2 regions of the Salinivibrio proteolyticus genome follow, and region 2 is predicted to be linked to the other one. Evidence: predicted binding sites of a transcription regulator. Region 2 holds the regulator's gene; the other holds the start of a gene.

Region 1 (3,234 bases), 950 kb from region 2:
TCAATCACCTCTTGGCAGCGACGCTCCATTTCTGGATTCTCACGCTGTACCGAGGCAAAGTCTAAGTCTTCCGCCGACTGGCCTGATGCCATCGACGATGCTGCACCGCCGCCAAGGCCGATGTTCATCGCCGGACCACCTAACACAATCAGTTTAGCGCCCACGTCAATCTCGCCTTTTTGCACATGACCGTCGCGGATGTTACCCATACCACCGGCGATCATGATGGGTTTGTGATAGCCACGCACTTCCTCACCGGCATGCGAGGTCACCAATTGCTCATAGGTGCGGAAATAACCCAGCAAGTTAGGTCGGCCAAATTCGTTGTTAAACGCCGCGCCGCCTAGCGGGCCTTCCAGCATAATATCGAGCGCAGTAGCAATGCGCTCAGGCTTGCCATAATCGCGCTCCCACGGCTGAATAAAGCCGGGAATTTTGAGGTTAGAGACGGAAAAACCGACCAATCCTGCTTTGGGTTTGCCTCCGACACCGGTTGCCCCCTCATCACGAATCTCACCGCCAGAGCCTGTTGCCGCGCCTGGCCACGGTGAAATCGCGGTAGGATGGTTGTGGGTTTCCACCTTCATCAAAATATGAGCCGGCTCATGGTGATATTGATAAGTGTGGCTGTCAGGGCTGGGGAAAAAGCGCCCAACGTTTGAGCCCGTCATCACGGCTGCGTTGTCTTTATACGCCGACAGCACGTTATCTGGGGTTTGCTCATAGGTGTTTTTAATCATTTTAAACAGCGACTTAGGCTGTTTTTGACCATCAATAGTCCAGTCGGCGTTGAAAATTTTGTGTCGGCAATGCTCTGAGTTGGCTTGCGCAAACATCATCAGTTCGATGTCGTTAGGATTGCGCCCCAGCTGGGTGAAGTTCTCGACCAGATAGTCAATTTCATCTTCTGCCAGTGCCAACCCTAGGGCTTGGTTGGCCTCGACTAAGGCGGCGCGGCCACCTGATAGAATGTCTACGCTATGCATCGGCGCAGGTTCCGCTTGCTCGAATAGCACCGCGGCAGCCTCAAGCTCACTGAACACAGCTTCCATCATCCGATCGTGCAACAATCCGGTTAAGGTTGCGTGTTGCTCACTGGTCAAAGGAGCAGATAACTGAATATAGTACGCCGTACCGCGCTCCAAGCGTTTCACCGCGTCCAAGCCACAGTTATGGGCAATATCGGTTGCTTTGGATGACCACGGCGACAAGGTGCCGGGACGAGGCGTAACGAGAAACAGCGTCCCTTCAGGCGCATGCGGCGGTAAAGTGGGCCCGTAAGTCAGCAACTTTTCGAGCTTTTCGCGACTCGCGCTATCCAAGGGGTGATGCAAATCAGCGAAGTGAATAAACTCAGCATACAGTGCCGTGACTGGCAACTGATGCGCTTGACAGCTAGCCAGCAGTTTATTGACACGAAACTCAGACAGTGCGGGGGAACCACGCAAAATATCCATGTGCGTACGTCTCTCGTTAGCAGTTAGTGAAAGGGGTATACCCAAATTAACACGCGTTGGCATGTAAACTTGGGTATCACAACTCACACTGGCAGCCTTTGCTGTCTGCAGGTTTACGCCCATTTTTTGCTGGCCTTTTAAGCAAGCGGCGGCCATTATAGGGGAAAATCCTCGCGGGCAACACACCTGACGCAACCGTTTGCGCAAAAAATTTCCCCTCTATCGGTCGGACGCCTATTCACGTAGAATGGAGGGTCCATTGATCACGGCCTGTGTCTTCACGCCGGCCCGCAACAAGAGCAACAGCCTTTGAGACAGCGTCGATTTACTCTGCCATCTTGGATTGCCTGCGTGGCCCTTGTGCTGCTAACCCTGCCTTTGGCGGGCTGTGATTGGCATTTTGATGACCGTACGACTCTCGAAAAAATCCGCGATCGCGGCGTGCTAAGAGTGGGCACACTCAATAATCAGCTTTCTTATTACATCGGTCCTAATGGCCCAACCGGCCTAGATTATGATTTAGCCAAGCGCTTTGCCGATAAGCTGGGCGTAAAATTGGAAATGACGCCTACCTACACGCTCTCCGGGCTCTTTCCCGCCCTTGAGCGCGGCGATGTTGACATTATTGCCGCAGGCCTGACCATCACACCGCAACGCCTTGACGCCTTTCGCCCCGGTCCTGCGTACTATTTTGTTAGCCAACAAGTCGTGTATAAAAATGGCCACTGGCGACCGCGTGATGTCGATGATTTCAACCGAGATGATGCTGTAATGGCAGTGGTTGAAGGCTCCAGTCATGACTTAACATTGCAATCACTGAAACAAGCCCATCCTGCACTGTCTTGGCAAGTCGTCCAAGATGCCGATGACGACGAACTCCTCAAACAAGTCGCGAATGGTGACATCGACTTTACCATTGCCGACTCCGTCGACATTGCGCTGATCCAACGCACCCACCCTGATATCACCGTCGCGATGGAACTGAGCGAAGACGAGCCAGTCGCTTGGTTTATGAAAAAGCAAGGCGATAGCAGCGTTTACGCCCTGATGGTGGAATTTTTTGGTGACCTTGCTCAAAGCGGTGAACTGGCGATTTTGGAAGAGAAATACTTTGGTCACGTGGATCAGTTTGATTACGTCGATACCCGCGCCTTTTTGCGCGCGATTGAGAGCAAACTGCCCAAGTGGGAGCCGCTATTTAAAAAATACGCCAATGAATTTGACTGGCGTTTACTCGCCGCCCTGTCTTATCAAGAATCACATTGGAACCCGCGCGCTATTTCACCGACTGGTGTGCGCGGCATGATGATGCTGACCTTACCGACCGCAAAATCTGTCGGCGTACGCAACCGACTTGATCCCGAGCAGAGCATTAAAGGCGGCGCCCTTTATCTGCAACGGGTATTGGAACGCGTACCGGATAGCGTGAACCCGCATGAACGTATTTGGTTCGCGCTTGCCTCGTACAATATCGGTTTTGGCCACATGATGGATGCACGCCGCCTCACGGAGGCACAAGGGGCCAACCCTAACTCGTGGAGTGATGTGAAGAAGCGTCTGCCCATGCTCGCCAAGCGCCAATACTATACCCAAACACGCTACGGCTATGCGCGTGGATACGAGGCGTTAAGCTACGTCGAAAATATCCGCCGTTATTATCAAAGTATTCTAGGCTATGAAAAAGCGCATATTGAAGCGCTCGACAATGAGCAGGTTGAAGACTTAGGCGGCCTACAAACCATTGTCGCGCCAGCGCCTGAGCAAGAGTCTGAAACCG
Region 2 (3,234 bases):
CCCTTTTGCTCGGTGAAAACGAAGCGGCGTATTTGGGCATTGATGTACACCATTTAAAACGCCTACTCATTGTTGTGACCGCGGCGGGAATGGGCATTGCGGTAAGTGCTGCCGGTCTTATCGGCTTTGTGGGTCTAGTGATCCCACACATTGGACGTTTAATTGCCGGCCCGGATCATCGCACACTGGTGCCCTTATCAGCCATTCTTGGTGCCCTGTTACTGACCTTGGCCGATATTGTTGCCCGTGTCATTGTCGCCCCCGCCGAATTGCCTGTTGGCATTATTACCGCCCTAATGGGTGCTCCTTTCTTTCTATGGCTTCTTATTCAACAACGAAAAGCAGTGGTTCACGAATGACAGATTCTGCCCTTCAAATCTCCAAGCTCAGCTATGCGCTTAACGGCCGTCAACTGCTAAGCGAGATTGATATAGCCTTTACTGCCGGCCAGTTACACGTTTTACTCGGGCCGAATGGTGCGGGGAAAAGTACACTGTTAAAGCAATTGATTAGCGACAAACATCAGCATGGCAGTGTGCAGTTTTGGCAACAGCCAAAAAGCCAGTGGCAAGGTGATGAATTTGCCCGACGAGTTGCCTTCCTTCCCCAACATAGCGGGCTCACGTTTGCATTCTCCGCGCAAGAAGTGGTCGAGATGGGGGCGACACCACTAAAGGCAAACCGAGAACAGATCGCGGCCCTTGCCAGCGAGCAACTAACGGCATGGGATATTAGCCATCTTGCTCATCGACCGTATCCGATTTTATCTGGCGGTGAAAAACAACGCGTACACATGGCACGCGTGTCATTACAGCTAGCACAAACCGCACCGGATCAAGCGATACTGATGCTGGATGAACCCACTTCGGCCTTAGATATTACCCATCAGCATTACACCCTAAAGCGCTGTCGAGCACTCGCAGACCAAGGAATGACAGTGCTATTGGTGTTGCACGACCTGAATTTGGCGGCGCAATACGCCGATCAACTGCATTTTTTAAAAGCGGGTCGAATCGTCCTATCCGGCGACCCGTGGCAGTGTTTTAGTAGTGATAGAGTGGCAGACATCTACCAATACCCGCTGACCGTTCTGACTCATCCGGAGCATGACTGTCCACTGATCGTGTCTTAATTGATAAATACATCATAGCTGGCTCACAAAACCGTCTGTTGGTCCATTTTCGCTGATCAGACCAATTGCGAGTGTGCGCCAACCTAAGTAAACTGAGAGCGCAACCGATTAGCTATGAGAATGAATGAAATCGGATTCGTTACCTTCGCAACCGTCTGATGTGCCGGGATTGTGAAAGACATCGCCGCTGACGAACAGCGGCGTTTTTCTGTAAGGTCGCGAGTAACGATCCCTACGCATTACTACAAAGAAGAATCAAGATGGCAACGATTAAAGATGTCGCGCGTCTCGCCGGTGTATCGACCACGACGGTGTCACACGTGATAAACAAAACCCGCTTTGTCGCCGAGAAGACGACTGAGAAAGTATGGCAAGCGGTTGAAGAATTAAACTACGCCCCAAGTGCTGTGGCGCGAAGCTTGAAATGCAACACAACACGTACACTGGGTATGTTGGTGACCAAATCCACTAACCCCTTTTTCGCCGAGCTTGTTCACGGTGTGGAAGACTATTGCTACAAGCAAGGCTACACACTGATTCTCTGCAATACCGAGGGAAACCTCGAAAAGCAACGCGACTACCTGCGTATGTTGTCAGAAAAGCGCGTCGACGGACTCATTGTGGTGTGCTCTGATCTCAACGAAGATTTGATGCTGTTATTGGAAAAAAAACGCGATCTGCCTATGGTCGTGATGGATTGGGGCAGTCACCATATTGATACAGACCGTATAGAAGATAACGCTGAATTAGGCGGTTACCTTGCCACCAAACACTTTATTGATAATGGACATACTAAAATTGGCTGTATTTCTGGCCAAATGGATAAAAATACCTGTAAGCATCGCTTAAACGGTTATTTCCGTGCGTTAAAAGAAGCCAATATTCCAGTGAATAAAAATTGGCTGATTGAGGCAGATTTCGAAGCCGATCAAGCGCAAATTGCCGCGAAGCAATTGGCGACGATGTCAGACCGCCCGACCGCTGTCTTTTGTTTTAATGACATTATGGCATTAGCGGCCATTAGTACATTTAACGAGCACGGCTTGAAAGTGCCAGATGATATATCGGTGATTGGTTACGATAATATTGATCTCACCGAGTATTTCTCGCCACCATTGACAACTATTCACCAGCCCAAACGCCGTCTAGGCAAAACGGCCGTCAAGCTCTTGCTCGCGCGAATTGCCAACAACGAGACTCAACAGCAAGTGTTCGAAATGCAACCTGCACTAGTGAGTCGACAGTCAGTTAAAACACTATCTTAATGTTTTAATGAAACTTTTATGAAGAGCACCGTCAATGTCTTGGCGGTGCTTTTTTACGCGACTACTCTTCCGGTAGTGCTTTTACTCTAGTTCATCAATTACACCCACCCTGAACCAAGATCACATTTTGTGTGATGGGAGAGGACGACATCGGTGTCTAATTATTATATGCTTAATAGCGTTTGAACAAGGCAAACCATGGCGAAAGCATGGGACGCAAAGCCTCCGGCCTAACGGTAATTTGACATGATGTCAAAATATCAACGGTAGCGGGGTTGCCAACATATCAAAGCTGACAAATTTGATGGCTCGTTGACAATTCTGCGATCTTGCCTTGTTACATTATGACGTCTTTTTTAGGCATTAGTAATTCATCGAGATTTTAATCAAATGGATAAACCAGCTTTAAAGAACGCAATGAAGTTATTTGCCAAATTTGGCAGCATAAAGTCCCGTTCAATGTTCGGTGGATTTGGTATCTTTTGTGAAGACACCATGTTCGCGCTTGTCGTTAACAACACTCTCCATTTACGTGCTGGAAAAGAAAACGAAGCACTATTAAAAAAACAAGGCTTGGCACCCTACGTGTATAAAAAGCGCGGCTTTCCTGTCGTGACGAAATATTTTGCGATCCCTGAATACTGGTGGGATGACCAAGATAAGCTGCTCACAGAAGCCAAAGAGGCGCTGGATGTCGCGACCCGTGATCGTGATTTGAAAAAACAAGCCACACCGTCTCGTCTAAAAGACTTACCTAATTTACGGCTCGCGACCGAGCGCATGCTGAAAAAAGCAGGTATTGAGACGCCTGAAAGCTTACAGCAACAAGGTGCCGTC

Evidence for each region. The regulator PurR, encoded in region 2, represses purine synthesis genes. The targets are predictions, from matches to a motif close to TNANGNAAACGTTTNCNTNA.
Region 1: the regulator PurR is predicted to act here: its motif matches at 1,645-1,664, upstream of purL (phosphoribosylformylglycinamidine synthase).

Annotation. Positions count from the first base shown of each region.
Region 1 covers NZ_CP114584.1:2,313,241-2,316,474, forward strand. The annotation lists gene purL (phosphoribosylformylglycinamidine synthase) at 1-1,457, opposite strand, end outside; gene mltF (membrane-bound lytic murein transglycosylase MltF) at 1,821-3,234, shown strand, end outside.
Region 2 covers NZ_CP114584.1:1,362,871-1,366,104, reverse strand. The annotation lists gene N7E60_RS06585 (FecCD family ABC transporter permease) at 1-359, shown strand, start outside; gene N7E60_RS06580 (heme ABC transporter ATP-binding protein) at 356-1,132, shown strand; gene purR (HTH-type transcriptional repressor PurR) at 1,393-2,397, shown strand; cyclic di-GMP riboswitch class I at 2,578-2,680, shown strand; gene N7E60_RS06570 (TfoX/Sxy family DNA transformation protein) at 2,788-3,234, shown strand, end outside.